2 linked regions of the Hydrogenispora ethanolica genome follow. The protein of the gene in region 2 interacts with the protein of the main gene of each other region in a pairwise test. Links are inferred from orthologs where the notes say so. Each region holds a gene or a part of one and is shown on either strand. Other genes may lie near its edges.

Evidence for each region.
Region 1: the proteins of dnaA (region 2) and dnaB interact in binary tests that used the Escherichia coli proteins (3 or more experiments, as listed by UniProt). The link is inferred for Hydrogenispora ethanolica from one-to-one orthologs.

The regions. Positions count from the first base shown.
Region 1 is NZ_SLUN01000017.1:47,211-55,541, forward strand. What follows is about bases 5,495-8,326. They hold dnaB (replicative DNA helicase), read right to left. Parts: upstream 7,667-8,326; coding sequence 6,323-7,666; downstream 5,495-6,322. Other genes in these bases: EDC14_RS14250 (hypothetical protein), read right to left, coding at 5,503-5,838; EDC14_RS14260 (GerMN domain-containing protein), read right to left, coding at 7,946-8,326. Outside these bases: EDC14_RS14225 (HD family phosphohydrolase), read right to left, coding at 1-1,448; EDC14_RS14230 (PhoH family protein), read right to left, coding at 1,463-2,425; EDC14_RS14235 (sporulation protein YqfD), read right to left, coding at 2,456-3,667; EDC14_RS14240 (YabP/YqfC family sporulation protein), read right to left, coding at 3,673-3,957; EDC14_RS14245 (porin), read left to right, coding at 4,272-5,186; more of EDC14_RS14260, read right to left, coding at 8,327-8,331. UniProt on the Escherichia coli protein: The main replicative DNA helicase, it participates in initiation and elongation during chromosome replication. Travels ahead of the DNA replisome, separating dsDNA into templates for DNA synthesis.
Region 2 is NZ_SLUN01000002.1:92,702-101,044, reverse strand. The notes cover bases 2,656-5,499. They hold dnaA (chromosomal replication initiator protein DnaA), read right to left. Parts: upstream 4,820-5,499; coding sequence 3,491-4,819; downstream 2,656-3,490. Other genes in these bases: rnpA (ribonuclease P protein component), read left to right, coding at 5,371-5,499; rpmH (50S ribosomal protein L34), read left to right, coding at 5,227-5,361; dnaN (DNA polymerase III subunit beta), read right to left, coding at 2,656-3,254. Outside these bases: EDC14_RS02055 (DciA family protein), read right to left, coding at 103-648; DNA replication/repair protein RecF, read right to left, coding at 638-1,741; EDC14_RS02045 (RNA-binding S4 domain-containing protein), read right to left, coding at 1,750-1,974; more of dnaN, read right to left, coding at 2,157-2,655; more of rnpA, read left to right, coding at 5,500-5,739; membrane protein insertion efficiency factor YidD, read left to right, coding at 5,736-5,945; EDC14_RS02015 (YidC/Oxa1 family membrane protein insertase), read left to right, coding at 5,974-6,639; jag (RNA-binding cell elongation regulator Jag/EloR), read left to right, coding at 6,937-7,578; tRNA uridine-5-carboxymethylaminomethyl(34) synthesis GTPase MnmE, read left to right, coding at 7,692-8,343. UniProt on the Escherichia coli protein: Plays an essential in the initiation and regulation of chromosomal replication. Binds in an ATP-dependent fashion to the origin of replication (oriC) to initiate formation of the DNA replication initiation complex once per cell cycle.

The sequences.
Region 1 (8,331 bases), on a different replicon or contig from region 2:
TTAAATAAATGTTCAATGAAAGGCAGCGAGCCGATGGCCAGCACCGCCGAGAGAATGCCGTTGGCCACGGCGAAAAGGACGATCTCAACGTTGAAGCTGCTCCGGAACAGCAGATTCAAGGCAATGGCCGTCGCCGCGTTGACCCCCATCAGCACCAGGCCGCTGCGGACCAGATCGCGCTGGCGGCGGAAATTGAAGACCGCCAGGACCGATACCACGCCGCTGACGAAGTAAAAAACGGTCAGCGCCAGATTCAGCTCCACAATAATTCCGCCGAACAAGCTCAGGATCGCGGTCATCGCCAGGGCCAGTTGCGGAGTGACCAAAACGCTCACCAACATGGTGGCGAAGCTTACCGGAGCCAGATACGGCAGCGAGGTATTATCCGCCAACGACAAAACCTTGATCAATCCGACCACCATCACCAGGAGCAACAACATCAGATAGAGCAGCCGTTCCTGCTTAAAGAGGGCCGGATGAAACTGCATGATATAGACCAGACCCAGGATGATCAGTAAGATAAGAAAGAACGACAGGCTCAGGAACACCCGGATCCGGTTCGATTCATCGGTGATCAGATGCAGCTCTTTCAGCATGCGCAGATCATTTTCGGTGATCACCTGGTTCTTGGCGATCAAGGTTTCGTTTTGGCGGTGGACCACCTCGGGGACTTCCCGGTTGACCCGTTCCTGCAGGCGGGCGATCTTCGCCTGGTCCAGCACCAGGTTGGGGCGGATCGCGACCTCCAGCAGCTGGGCCAGGACCGGCAGGACCGTCCGGGAGACCGCTTGTTTCTCCAGCAGCGGCGCCAGCGACGTTCTGACCTTCGCCAGGTCGTTTTCGCCGATCATCTGGTTGGCCTCCAGATCCTGGAGCACCTGATGGGATTTTTCCTTGACGGTCTGGTAGGCGTCATCGGACAACGCCAACAGATTGCGGACCAAATCCCGGCTGGGCGATTGATAGACGAACTTGGTCAACCGCGCGATGAGCTGCGCGACGGAATCCGCCACACCCGGCCTGGCGGAGCTTTCCGCCCGTTGGCGTTCCTGATCGATCAATTCAAAAAAGCGGTTCAGCTTATAGGCCGCGTCATTTCCCACCGAGTTGTCGATCTGGTAATAGGCCGGATCCTGTTTGGCGATCTCCACCGCCCGCTCCCAGGCGTCCGCCCGGGCCAGCTTGGTGGCTTCAAAGTCCACCACGTCCTTGGGAGCCACGATCTCCTCCTTGCTGACCTGGCCTATTTTGAGGTCAAGCGCCCGGGGGAAAAGATTGATCTGCAACAAGGTGATGAGCAGCAAAAAACAGACGACCACCAGCAGTCCTTCGCGGACCGACGGGGTTTTCATCACGCCCGCCATTTTGGCGAGGACTTCCAGGGGCGCCGCCGTCTCATTACCGCGGACTTTCTTCGGGGTCAACCCTTGACTGTCATTGTGTTCCACGCGAGCCGTCTCCTTTACTTGTCCAGCGCATCATAGCGCTGGTAGGCCCTGATGATCCGCTGCACCAACTCATGGCGGACCACATCGCGATCACTCAGCATCACCACGGCGATGCCGGAAACTCCGGCAAAGATCTCGGCCACATCGGCCAGGCCCGACCGCACGCCGCGCGGCAGGTCCACCTGGGTGATATCGCCGGTCACCACCGCTTTGGAACCGAATCCCAGACGGGTCAGGAACATCTTCATCTGCTCGGGCGTGGTATTTTGGGCCTCGTCCAAGATGATGAACGAGTCATCCAAGGTCCGGCCACGCATATACGCCAGCGGAGCAATCTCGATCACGCCCCGCTCAAAATGTTTCTGAAAAAGATCGACCCCCATGATGTCATATAATGAATCATACAGCGGCCGCAGGTACGGATCGACCTTTTCCTGCAGATCGCCGGGGAGAAAACCCAATTTTTCGCCGGCTTCCACCGCCGGCCGGGTCAGGATGATCCGGTTGACCTCCTTGGCCTGGAGCGCCGCCACGGCCAGGGCCACGGCCAGATAGGTTTTGCCGGTTCCGGCCGGCCCGATGCCGAAGCTCAGCGTGTGATGGCGCACGGCTTCCACATATTGCTGCTGGCCGATGGTCCGCGGAAAAAGCTTCTTGCCCCGGGCGGTGACCGCCACGATGTTTTGGGTGAGGGAAGCCACTTTGGCCAGCTGATCTTCCTTGGCGAGGCTGATCATATAGGTGATCTCCGCCGGGCCGGGATGGTTGCCTTGCTGCAGTTGTTCGCCGATGATCGCGAAGATGGCGGCGGCCCGCTCCACCCCAGGCGCCGCGCCGGACAGGACCAATTCATTGCCGCGGGAAAAAATTTCGATCCCCAGCCCCGCGCCGACCAACCGCAGATGCTCCTCGAGTTTGCCGATAATTTGCGGGGCGAAACGGGGTTCAAGCGCCAGTTTCAACTCTTGATTATTCAAATAGCTGCGAGTACTCCTTCAATTAAAATGTCAATTTGGCGATTCCGGAGGCTGATCTTTCAACGGAGCGATCAGGGCGATATCCTGAATGCTTTCGTAGGTGACGATCAATTTCAGGAAGTTGCCCTCCGTCGACCAGTGGACGGTCCGTTTGCCGCCCCGGCCCGGCAGATACTTGCGGCGTTCCGCCGCTTCGCGCAGCGCGGCCGCCTTCAGCTCCGCCGGGGTCCGGACCACCTTCACCCAACGGGCCGCCTGCCAGGTATCTTTAATGATTTCTACAACCAAAGCCGGATTCCTGCCTTGATAAAGTCTCTTTTGCCACCGGGTCCAGGAATAATTGGCAACCGGCCGCTTTCCCAGCCGGAACAGGGGCCAGAGCCGTTTGCCCACCCGGAGGCTGTAAGCGGTCAGCCGCTCCCGTTCCGGCAGGGCCCGCCAGCAGAGGCGCGGTTCGGTCACTTCGATATCCTGCCAGACCCGGGCCTCCACGATCCCGTTGGCCGGTACCGGTATTTTTACCAATTCACCGCTCGCTTTATCACTCTGCCATTCGATGCCGCTGATCAGCAGGTCGCCCGGGGCGACGGTATCCCCTTCTTTCACCGCCGAGGTGCCCCGGATGACCGCCACTTTGGTGACCAGCCCGTCGCGGCCGGCGATCAGATCGTAGCTGCTCCGGGCCGGCGGCGGCACTTTCCGCTTGACCACCGTGACGTCGGCCACCACGCCGCGCAGATTGAGCCCGAACCAGACCGCCTGCGGCATTTCCAGCATCACTTCCCGTTCGACCATGGTCTTGCGGGTCAGCAGGCTCCGGCGGGTCACTCCCGGCTTGACCCCCAGCTTGGCCAAGGTGGTGAACAGTTGTTGGCGGTCGGCCCCCTCAAATCCCTCCACCCGGATCACCAGGACCAAGGTGGACAGGTAGATTAACCCTCCCACGAACAGCACCGAGCCCAGCAGGAAGGTCCGGCGCCGCCGCATTTTTCGCCAGCTGAAAGGCCAGCCCCGCTTGCGGTGCAGCCGCACCGTGGCCTGGGAGCGCCGGGCGTATTCGCGGATGCGCCGGAAGCCGTGAGCCCGCAGCTTGACATGGAGCACGTCGGGGCCGACCCGTTTCACATCCCAGAGCACCAGCCCGGAATTGGTGGCCAAGTTGATGAATTTCTCCAGATGCGGGCCGCGGACCAGGATCTCCACATAACCGAGAAGCCAGGAGACGATCCGGTTCAAAAGCATCCGCGCTACCTCCAGTCCACCAAGTCGAGCTGCGCGATCCGGCCCTGGATGATGACCTCGTCCTTCACCGCCGAGACCAGGGTCAGATTCTCGCCCGCGATCCGCAGCTCGCCCAGTTTGGTATTGACCCGGACCACCCGCGTGTCATACTCGATGACGCCGCGGTGGTTCTCAATGATCGCGCTCCGGTTGGCGCTCAATACGATCCGCGGCCAGTCGGCCACGGTATCCAGCGGTATATCCAAAAACTCCATTAACTTGTGTCCGATGGGACTCTTCTTCTCCGGCACGGCAATCCCCCCTATTATGTTGTATGCGGCGAGGGGTGGATTTTATTAATCCGGTAGTTAAGTGTAGCCTTTTTCCGGTCCGGCCCGCCGTTCCTAAATCCTTTGCAGAGAAGTTCCCGGAAAAGGTTAGTTTTTTGTTAATTGTTTGTTATATTCTGCTTATATGGAGATCAAGGCAATTGACAACCGGGATGTCTAGTGGTAATTTTAGGTTTGTGTAACAACTTGAGGAGAAAACTGAGACAACTCCTCCGGTACGCGTTACAGAGAATCGGTATCGAAAAGATACCAAAAAAATTAAGGAGGAAGAAAGAATGAAAAAACTGCTCGTTGCTTTACTCTCCCTGGTTCTGGTTTTTGCAGTTGTGGCCAGCGTCTCCGCTGCCGCGCCGACCGTCACCGGTTTGCTTCAATATGAAGCCCATGAAGACACCGGTACAACCGATGCTGAAAAGGTGGATGCTCGTATTTTCTTCAATGGTAGTATTAATGACGCGACCAATTATACCGTATCGCTTCAATATGCTGATACGGCTGCGAATGGCGCTAATGTCAAAGTCCGTGAAGCATTTGCTACTTATAAGACAGGTTTGGGTAATTTCTCCCTTGGTAAAATTCGCATTACCCCGAGCATCATCGACTTGTTAGGTGGAGTTTCTCCTCTAGCCGGTGATGTCGACGGAATTACCGCTGCTCAAGTAGTTGTTAAATACGCTTATTCCTTCGATGATAATACTAACGTATGGTTAGCTGTAGTCCCGGCCGATTCTAGCCAAAGTGCTACCAGCAAAGTTGAGGCTGGAGCTTTTGTTGCACAACTTAATACCAAAGCTTCCATCTTCGACTTGGGTCTGAATTATCAATATGAAGGTGAAGGCGATGCGGGTTATGCTTTCCAGGCCAGCACCACTTTGTTCGATTCCTTGAAGCTCTGGACCGAACTGGGCAGAGTTGCCGATCAAACCGAAGCCGCTTCTTCTGATGCTAAGACTGCCTATTATGTTGGCGCCGCTTACACTATTGGAAAATTAACTCTGGAGTACGAAGAACAGTTCAACGATGATTTCAAATACAATGCTACATTCAGTGGAAAAGGTAAACACTGGGGTTCCAAAGTTAGCTACGCTGTAAATGATAACCTGACCCTGGAACTTTACCACAGCCCCAATTACGCTATTGGCGGCTTCGACAACAGCAAAAACTTCGCCAAAGCAGTTATCAGCTTCTAAGAAATACTGTCCTACATAAAAGCCACCTCTCGGGGTGGCTTTTATTTTTTCCACTCCCTTACATCTGATCTGTCTATCTAACCCCACCAACTTGCTAAACTCTTTCTGGAGGCAACTCCACCAAGCTACCAAGCCGATTTTCCTCTCTCTTCGCTCTCTCCGAATCGGAGAGAGTAACCATCATTCTTCGGCAGCCTAAAAGCTTTTCGACTATGGAGCCCGGTGGTTCCCCTTCCCGATTTAGGCCATAGGTTGAGGGGGTGAAATAGATCTTTTTACGAATCACGGATCTCTTTCGGCGGCTGAAAGAGCTCTTTCAATCGCTCAAGGAGCTCTTTTTGTGGAAAAAGAGTTCTCTCAATCGGTCAGCAAGCTCTTTTTGTGGATAAGCAAGCTCTTTTTGTGAATAAATGAGCTCGCTCAGTCGTCGAGCGAACTCTTTTTGTGGATAAGCGAGCTCGTTTTGTGAATGAACAAGCTCTTTTTCGGGAAAATGAGCTCGCTCAGTCGCCCAGCAAGCTCTTTTTGTGGATAAGCGAGCTGGTTTTGTGAATAAGTAAGCTATTTTTGTGGATAAACGGTATCGTTGAATGGGGTTAATGAATTTTGGCTGTGGATAAGTCGGGGAAGCCCCGGTAAAACAAGGTCCCATCTCTTCGCTTCCTTGAGCCGCTTGCTTCATAGAGAGGGAAAGGCACTATAGTTGCTACTGGCTTCCGGGTAACTCAAGGGGTGAGTTCCGAGGGCCCAAAACCAGACTCTCCCCTGAGTTTCACTTGCATCAGGCGATTCGGAAGATTTTGGTTGCACACGGAAAGTCCCTTTCGTAAGCTCGCTCGATGCAGCCCTCATCCCCAGCCCTTCTCCCGGCATCGGCCGGGAGAAGGGTATCGAAGACCGTTCTTGCCAATCCATTCCCAAAACCCTCTACCGGCCTTTGACGAGAGAGGGGGGGTGAGGGCTGCCTCGAACGGGATAAGTTTGAAGTTCAGTAGCGAGGGGGACCATGTTTGACTGAGCTTTTTGTTTCAAAGTTTCATAAACCCGGTAAATCAAGGTTCCCCTCTCGCTTGCTTCAAAGGAGGAACGACACGATTGTTGCTACTGCCGTTCGGGCCCGGGGTCACGATGTTAACCTAAATCTGATGCTGTCGATCCAGCCCCACGAACTTGCTGAATTCCTTCTGGAAGAGCAACTCCACCGTGCCGACCGGGCCGTTTCTCTGCTTGGCGATGATCAGGTCGGTGATCCCTTTCTTCTCGGTCTCTTTATTGTAATAATCCTCGCGGTAGAGGAAGGCGACGATGTCCGCGTCCTGCTCCAGGGATCCCGATTCGCGCAGGTCGGCTAGGGACGGCGTCTTGTCGGTCCGCTGCTCGACGGCGCGCGACAGCTGGGACAGGGAGATCACCGGCACCTCCAGCTCGCGGGCGAGCGCCTTCAGCGACCGGGAGATCTCCGACACCTCCTGCTGCCGGTTCTCGGAACGGCCGCGCGACTGCATCAGCTGCAGGTAGTCGATGACGATCAATCCCAGGCCGGCCTCGGCCTTGATCCGCCGGGCCTTGGCCCGGATGTCGAAAACCGTCACGCCGGGAGTGTCGTCGATGTAGATATTGGACTCGGAGAGCCGGCCCAGGGCGTGGGAGAGGCGCGGCCAGTCCTCGTCGCGCAGGGTTCCGGTACGGATCCGCTGATTGTCGACGCCCGCCTCGGAACAGAGCAGCTTCAGGGCCAGCTGCTCCTTGGACATTTCCAGGCTGAAGACGATCACCGGCGCTTTGTAGTCCACCGCGGCGTTTCTGGCCAGGTTCAGGGCGAAGGTGGTCTTGCCCATACTGGGCCGGGCCGCCAGAATGATCAGGTCCGACGGTTGCAGGCCGGCGGTCATCCGGTCCAGATCGCGAAACCCGGTGCCCAGCCCGGTGACGCCGCCCCGGTTCTCATAGAGTTGCTCGATCCGTTCGAAGGTGTCGATCAGGATGCTCTTGAGCGCGACATACCCTTTGACGTGGCGCTGTTGGGCGATTTGGAAGATCTGCTTTTCGGCCTGGTCGAGGATGCTGTCCACCTCGTCGGCGCCCTCGTAGCCCAGGCGGACGATTTCGGTGGCGGTGTTGATGATCGAGCGGAGCAAGGCCTTTTCCGCCACGATCTTGGCGTAGTATTCGACATTGGCGGCGGTGGGCACCGCGTTGGCCAGAGCGGTCAGGTAGGGGATCCCACCGATCTTCTCCAGCATGTTGCGGCGTTTCAACTCTTCGGAAACGGTAATGATGTCCACCGGTTCGCCGTGGTTATGCAGATGCAATACGACCTCGAAGATGACCCGGTGCGCCTCGCGGTAAAAAGCTTCGGACTGCAACAGTTCCAGGCCCTTTTCGATCGCTTCCTTCTCCAAAAACATCGAGCCCAGCGTCGAGCGTTCGGCGTCGATATTCTGCGGGGGGATCCGTTCGGCAATGGATGCAATACTCATCGTTGACTTCCTCCATCCGGCATGATGTCAGCTTTGCTGACTCCGGCCTCGCATTGAATGTAATAAGACCGTCATGATTCCAATACCATAGTAATTCTGTAAAAAAGCCGCAGTCCCTGCCGCCCGCCGGGCGCGAGTCCAAAATCTTCATCTCCGGCGCCGCGCCAATTTCTGCCATGCACGGCGGCTCCGCCCGGGAGCAAAAGAAAAAGGCTGTCCCCTGCGGCGGGGGCAACCTCTTGAACGGATATGGCCGGGGCGGCCGGAAGGCTGCCCCGGTCATTCGGGAGCCAACACCCGATCGTTAAAGCCAAAAGTCTGGGTCAGATCGACGTGGCCGGCCAGCGATTCCACCTCGCTCCCTTCCACCAGGATCTTCACCTGGTGGATATCCGGAAACTTGGTGAGGGTATTGACTAGGGAAGCGACGGCCAGAGCCTCCCCCTCGGCGCCGACGTTCAGACGGGTGGCGGCCTGATTCAAGTCCACCGTGGCCAGACCGTTCGCGACCTTCAGATCCAGTACTGCGGTGTCTCTGGGGAACAGCCTCTCCAAACCGGAGCCCGCCGGCGGTCCGGCGAACAACGCCGCCAGCGCCCGGCGATGCCGGTCGCCGTCCCGGGGAATCCGGACCAGCACCGGCTGGAGCGAGAAATTATTCCCGT
Region 2 (8,343 bases):
CATCCCTCCTGGATAAAAAGATCGTTTCCGCTTTGAGCCGCGATATAGTCTGAATCCGTTGAATCCTTTCGAATCGTAACGGTTAGCGCCGCATTACCCGCGTCATCCCCGGTGAAACTGGCAACAGGCGCACAAATCATCACTTTTGGGGACCGGTACCCCACAGCATTTACACCTGCTCCGGTAGAGCAACTCTTGCTGCTTGGTATTCTTCAGATGCTTCCGCATGACCGCCGCGAAGCGGGCTTCGATCTCCGGATCGGGAATCTCTTGGCCGCATTCTGCGATGAATTTTTCATCATCCGGACTCAGTTCCACCGGGCAAGGCTGCGGCGCCGGGGGACGGGGCGGTTCGCAAAGCGGAGCGATCCGCACCTTGATATTTTTGATAATGTTCCGGCCCAGCAATTTTTGGAATCTTTTTAATATCTCCAGGCTCATCAACGTGACCTGATGGGCCAGAGCCGGATTTTCCGTCCTTAACCACAGATTGCCATCCTGATAGCGGACGGCCTCAATCTTAGCGGCCAATTCCCGTCCGGCCACCTTGGGCCAATAATAAACCGCCAGTTCGCCTTTGAGCCTGACCAATCCGCCGGTGCGTTTGAAATAACGCTCCATAATCGCGGTAAACGGTTTATAGGACATTGACGACTCCTTGTTTTACTTCGTATAGACGGGTTTCCTGATTGATGACTGGAAAATCGTCCCGGTTGGTCGAGGTCAAAATGGTCTGCGTCGAACCAAACAAATGACTCAAGAGTTGAATTTTCCGGTGATCATCAAACTCCGCCATCACATCATCCAACAGCAGGATCGGATAATCGCCGCGGCTTTCGCGGATCTTCTCGATCAAACCCAATTTGAGGGCCAACACCGCCGTTCGTTGCTGACCCTGAGAGCCAAAATTGCGCAACTCAACCTGATCACCGAGAGTCAGGCGGAGATCATCCCGGTGCGGCCCGGTCAAGGTGATCTGGCGCTCCATTTCTTGCCGGCGCAGTCTTTTGAGTTCCGTTCGGAATTGTTCCCGCAATCCGGCTTCATCCCAGGTTTGAATCGGCTGATTGTTGAAGGAGAGATATTGCAGGCCCAAGCTTTCGGAATGGCCGCTGATATCCTGATGCGCTTGGCGAACAGGATCGCGAATCGCCGCTAACATATTCAAGCGGTAGCGGATGACCGTAACGCCCTTTTCGATCAGTTGTTCATCCCAGATCTCCAGCTCGTCGCCGCTGCGGATTCCGACCTTAAACAGCCGGTTACGCTGTTGCAAAACGCGGTGATAATGATAATAAATCCAGCGATAATTCGGTTCAATCTGCGCCAGATAGAAATCTAAAAAATCTCGCCGGTGCTGGGGTCCGCCTTTGGCAATCTGTAAATCATCCGGTCCGAAGAGAACCACTGGCACCCTGCCGAACAGCTCCTGGTTCTTGACGACCTGTCCATCCAGCTTGATCCTCTTTTCCTGGGATCCGATGCCCATCTCGATGACATTGGAATATGACTGTTGTTGAAAGGAGCCTTTCAGATAGCAACTCTCCTGTTGCCAGCGGATGAACTCCTCATCTTTGCGGGTGCGAAACGACCTCCCCAGGCAAAGAAGGGCGATCGCCTCTAGAATATTCGTTTTTCCTTGAGCATTTCGGCCGAAAAAAATATTGACCCGCGGTGAAAACTCTAAAGTCAGAGATTCATAATTGCGGAAATTTTTCAGGGTTAACTCTTGTAACGGCATTCAAAGCCTCAATGGTTATTCAACGTAATCTGATAGGTTTGACCGGCGACTGTCACTCGATCGCCCGGGACCAACTTACGGCCCCGCCTTTTTTCTATTTCTGCGTTTACTGAAATCTTTCCTTCCGCTACTAAAAATTTTGCTTCCAAACCCGAATCGGCGATGGAAGCCCATTTTAAGAATTGCCCCAAGGTGATGAAGTCGCTATTAATGCCCACTTGCTGTTCAGCCACAAAAACACCTCCGTTGCGCGCCAATCCAGCCGATTGCTTGTTAATTCTTTGTAAAAATATTTCTCGCAGCGTCTTTTCATAAACCATCGATTCATAAGTTATACAGGAAGATCTTTCCCTTTTTTAAAATTTCTATCCGAAGACAACTTGTTAAAAGAATTGAAAAGCCAGACTAAGCTGGCTTATACCGAGAGTTTCAATGGCATTACGATGTACTGATAAGCCCCATCGTTTACGCCTTGCATCAGTACCGGTTTGAGCTCTTGAATCAATTGTAAGCTGACTTGATCGGAATCGACCGTTTTCAAGAAATCCAATAGAAACTTGGCATTGAATCCGATATCAATTTCCGGTCCCTCAAATTCGATATGAAGTTCCTCATAGGAGCGGCCTTTATCCGGTTCCTTGGCCGTGATCTGCAATTGTTGATCCTTGATACTTAATTTGACGGAGTAGCTAACCAAAGCCGTTCTCTCAAGCGCCTCGATAATCTCGGAACGCTGCACTTTCACGGTCCGGTTAAATTCTTTCGGAATGACCTGCTCATAGCGGGGGAATTGCGCTTCCACCAGTCGCGAGGAGAAAGTTATCCCCAGTCCTTTCATGAAGATGAATTTGTCGTCCAGGAAAACGTTCAACAATTCCTCGTTGCTGTTGCCGAAGATATTGGCGATCTCCCGCAATGCCCGGACCGGCACCAATGCTGTTTTTTGAAAGTCGGATTGCACCGGAGTGTCCTTCAATGCCAGCCGATTGACGTCGGTAGCCACGAAACGCAGGTTCCCCGGAGTCACTTCCCAGAGGATGCTCGATAGAAAAGGCCTTGGATCCTCGGCCAGGGTGGCAAAAATGGTTTGTTTAATCGCTTCACGGATTTTTTCCCCACTGACGCTGAAAGACTGTTCGTTTTTGCTCTCCGGAAAAGCAGGGAATTCTTCCATCGGCAGGGTGGGAAGTTGATAAGTGGAGTGTTTGCTGCGGATATTGACCATCTTCGAATTCTCATCCAACTCGATCGAGACCGGTACCGCCGGCAGGTGTCTCACGATCTCCACGAATGTCCTCCCCGGCAATACCAGGATTCCCGGTTTCATGATTTGAATATTGGGTACCCTTACTTCGATGGCAATTTCTAAATCCGTAGCGACACAGCGCAGGTGATCTTCTTTCGTCTCCAGGAGTACTCCGGTCAATATCGGCAAGGTTGATTTCGTGGCCAGCGCACGGGCGGTTATCTGTAAAAAACGGGCCAGTTCCTCTTGTTGGCAGGTGATATTCATTATGAACTCCTCCTATTACAACTGTTTTTTATTTTTTAAAATTATAAAGATAATTCGTAGTAGTCTTAGGCGCTGTTGATATGTGGATAAAACCATCCATTCCTTAAAAGGCGGCATTTTCATCGAGCGGGGGCGTTGTGGATGAAAAAAAAATTATGCACATCATTCCCATGATCCACTTTTTTCAACAGCTGTGGATAACTTTTAATCACAAATTATTCAGAGATAATCCCCACTTATTGACCGAGTTTGTGGATTAAGTTTTTAATGATCCGGTCCACTTCCATGTCATTCTTCATGAGATCCTGAATTTTTTCGTAGGCGTGGATGACCGTGGTATGGTCCCGGCCCCCGAATTCCTGGCCGATTTTGGGCAGCGAGTAATCGGTCAATTCGCGCACCAAGTACATGGCGATTTGACGGGGAAAGGTAACATTCTTGGAGCGTCGTTGCGCTTTAAGTTCCTCGATCCCGATATTAAAGAATTCGGCCACTGCTTGCTGGATCAGCGGGATTGTGACCCGCTTGGATTTGGAGGAGTTGACATCTTTCAAGACTTCATTGGCCATATCCAGCGAGATCTGCTTATTATGAAATGAGGCATAAGCGATAATCCGGATGAGAGCGCCTTCCAGTTCCCTGATGTTCGAATTGACTTGATCGGCAATATTGACAATCACTTCATTGGGAAGATTCCACCCCTCCAAGCCGGCCTTCTTGCGCAGAATCGCGATCCGCGTTTCGAGGTCCGGGGCTTGAATATCGGTGATCAGGCCCCATTCAAACCGGGAACGGAGCCGATCTTCCAGGGTCGGAATTTCTTTGGGAGGCCGGTCGCTGGAGATCACGATCTGTTTGCCCGATTCGTATAAGGTATTAAAGGTATGGAAAAACTCTTCCTGAGTACTTTCTTTGCCGACGAAAAACTGGATATCGTCAATCATCAGGACTTCCACGTTCCGGTAAGTATCGCGGAACTGCGGCGTCCGGTTGAAACGAATGGCATTGATCAGCTCATTGGTGAATTTTTCGGATGAGACATAGACGACCCGGTAATTGGCGTGATTTTTCAAGACAAATTGGCCGATGGCTTGCATCAGGTGCGTTTTACCCAAACCGACTCCGCCGTATATAAATAAAGGATTATAAGCTTTGCCCGGCGCTTCGGCCACCGCCAGGGAGGCGGCATGGGCAAAACGGTTGCTCTCGCCGACCACGAAACTCTCAAAAGTATACTTTGGATTCAATTGACTGGGTTGCGCCGGAGCATTGGTCACCGGAACGCTGGGGGGAGGGGCTTTCCCGACCGATTCCTCCCGTTCGGGGGTTACAAAGCGCAATTCGATCTCTTCATCCATGATCTCCTTGATCGTGGCCGTCAAAAGCGGGGCATACCGGGATTCAAGCCAATCCCGGGCAAAATCGTTGGGTACCTCGACGATCAAGACCTTGTCCTGAAAGGAAACAGGCTTGGTTGGTTTGAGCCAAGTCTCAAAGCTCGGCTTGCTCAGGAATGAAGAAACGGACTCCAGTGTCTTTTCCCAGATAACAGAGTAATCGTCCATGGTTCTATGCCTCATTTTAAAGTTATTCAGATCTGTGGACAATCTGTGGAAAAACCCCAAAAACACCGATAAAATAAGGGTTGGGAGCCAAAAACGGCAAAAATAAAATAACCAAAGAATTGGTCAAATCGGCTTATCCACAGAAAATCACTTATCCACAAAATTATTCACAACCTGTGGATAGCTTTTCAAATCCTTTTAATAATAACAAAATCTCGACGTTTTCGCAATTCCAATATCGTCCGGAAACTTTCTTGGTTCTAATGAATTTTCATCCACATAGCTGGATAACGTTTTTTTATCGACAGGTTTTCCACAGGCTAAATTTATTCGCTATTGACACCTCCAGACCGGACCCTTATAATTATATTCGTGTAATTTTCTCTATTTTAGCGAGGTGAAAAACGATGAAAATGACATACCAGCCCAATCGGCGCAAATATAAAAAGGACCACGGTTTCCTAGTTCGGATGTCTACCGCAGCCGGACGCAAGACGATCAATCGTCGCCGTGCCAAAGGTCGTAAAGTTTTATCGGCATGAGTGTTTTCTGTGGATAAGTATACTGTTCTTAAAAAGAATAATGATTTTCAGATAATTTTTGAAAAAGGCCACTCATTGTCCGGTAGGTATATAGTGGTCTATTTTCTTCCTAACGCTTTGCAAGTGAACCGTTATGGATTTTGTGTCGGAAAAAAGATCGGATCGGCCGTGGTCCGCAACCGGATCAAGCGGGTATTGCGCGCCGTGGTCATGAATCAGGCGCAAGAAACGTCATTGGGCGTCGATTTTGTTATCATTGCCCGGAATCCGATATTGACGGCTGATTTTAGCCGTATAAATGATGAAATTTCTCATATACTTGGTATTGCGTACCGTAAATCCTCACAAGCGCAAAGAAGGACGGAGGATTCCCGATGAAGGGTGTAATCCTTTTTTTTATAATGCTCTATCAAAAACTCATTTCGCCTTTTTTTCCGAGATCGTGCCGGTATTATCCCACGTGTTCGAATTATATGATACAAGCCATTCAAAAATACGGTGTCATCAAAGGGATGTTTTTAGGGTCCAAGCGGATTTTGCGTTGTAACCCTTTTGCCAAGGGCGGTTACGACCCGGTTCCCTAGCGAAGCCAAGACGAAAGGATGACTTTATTTGGGCAATATTTTAGTTCCGATTGTTTTACTGTTCAAGAACGCACTGATTTTTTTACATAGCTTCCTCAATGACTGGGGTTTGTCCATTATTATTCTGACACTCATTATCAAGCTGGTACTTTTCCCGACCACGCTCAAGCAGTTCCGGGCGATGGACAAGATGAAAAAGATCCAGCCCAAGTTGAAGGAGATTCAGGATAAATTCAAAGACAAGCCCGATGAACTCCAAAAAAGAACCATGGAGCTTTATAAGAAGGAAAATGTCAATCCTTTCGGAAGCTGTCTGCCGACGCTGATTCAGATTCCGATCCTGATCGCGCTGTATTATCTGTTGTCCGAACCGCAATACATGTCATCGTACCTCAAGGACGCTCATTTCTTATGGTTTCAATTGAATGCCAAAAACGATCTAATCCTGGCGGTCCTGTCGGGCGTCACCACTTTTTTTCAGCAAAAACTGACTGCGCCGGCTGGAAACGACTCTAGCCAGCAGATGCTGCTCTACATGATGCCGGTGTTTCTGGCCTTTATCACCTATACGGTCAATACCGGCGTCGGCCTTTACTGGGTGACCAGCAATCTGATCGGCATCGGCCAGCAATATTTGATCAACGAATATTTCATCGTCAAAGAACATCGCCATGAAAAGGAAGAGAGCAAATAAGGTCTAAAAGCGTTGTGGTAAAACTCTGGCCGCAGGTCAGGGCGTTCACAAAAGCTCAGGGAAGCAAGGGATAAAGTCGATTTATATCGTTTTACAAGACAATTTCCGCTTCGGGAGACTTTATCACATGGCTTCTAAAGCGTTGTGATAAACCCTGTCCGAAGGCCAGGGTGAACACAAAAGCTCAGAGAAGCAAGGGATAAAGCCGATTTTTAAAAGAGTGATTTCCGAATTTGAGGACTTTATCACATGGCTTCTAAATTCCCCCAATTTTATTGAAGGAGGGTATATTCGATAATGAAGACGGTCGTTAAAATCGCAAAAACTCCGGATGAAGCGATTGCCGAAGCATTGAAAGAATTGGGCGTTGCGCGTGAGCAGACCGAGATCGACGTGGTTGAGGAAACGAGCAAAGGATTATTGGGTTTTTTAACTACCAAATCATATAAGGTTACCGTCACCGTCAAGGAAGACCTGGGGCAAACCGCCGGATTGTTCCTCCGCGAGCTGCTGGTGAACATGGGAGTCCCGGCCCAAGTGGAGATCTTCCGTAAAAAAGACTATACCACCTTGAATATCAATGGTAAGGATTTAGGCATATTAATCGGGAAGCACGGACAGACGCTGGATGCCATTCAATATCTGGTCAATCTGGCGGTCAATAAAAACCGCTCCGAGAAAGAGCGGATCATCATCGATGTCGAAGGTTACCGGCGGCGCCGGGAGGAAGCCCTGCGGCGGCTGGCGGTCAAGCTCGCCGACAAAGTGCGGCGGGAGGGCCGCAAGCAGGTATTGGAGCCCATGAGCCCGCAGGAACGCCGGATCATCCACGCCACACTCCAAGGATATAAAGAAGTTTTTACTTATAGCGAAGGTGAGGATCCATATCGGCACGTGATTATTTCGCCCCAAGACTTTGAGGAAAAAAACCCGGTATAACCGGGTTTTTATCTTTAAGCCCGGTTTAACGGCGATTTTAGCGGAACGGCCCGGTTTTTTCCGCGCCGCTGTAGCAAACGTTCTAATTCGACAGCGCTGGAGGTTTTGAAAGGATGTTTTTGGATACGATCGCCGCGATCGCCACGCCGCTGGGGGAAGCGGGCATCGGAGTGGTCCGGCTGAGCGGCCCCGCCGCCCAGTCCATCGCGCTCGGTCTGTTACGGACCGCCCGAGGCGAAAAACTGGGCGGCTTGCAGGATCACCGTGTCTATTACGGCAAAGTTGTCGACCCCCAAACCGAACAGCCCGTGGATGAAGTCATCTTTTTCTACGCTGCCCGGCCCCATAGTTTCACGGCGGAGGACACCGTGGAGATCCAGGCTCACGGCAGCAGCTATATTGTCCAGCGCATCCTGGAGCTGCTGCTGGCGAACGGCGCGCGGCTGGCCGAACCCGGCGAATTCACCCAGCGCGCCTTCCTCAACGGCCGGATCGACCTGGTCCAGGCGGAGGCGGTGATCGATCTGATCCGGGCCAAGACCGCCAAGGCGCATCAATTGGCCCTGAACCAGCTGGCCGGCGAACCCTCGCGGGTCATCGGGCGGATCGAGGCGGCGCTGTATGATATGTTGATCCATATCGAAGCGGTTCTGGACTTCCCCGAGGAGGGAATCCCCGATCTGCAACGGGCCGCCATGATCGACCAGTCCCGCGAGCTTCATGGGCAACTGAGCGCCATCTACGACCGGATCGACGAGGGCCGCA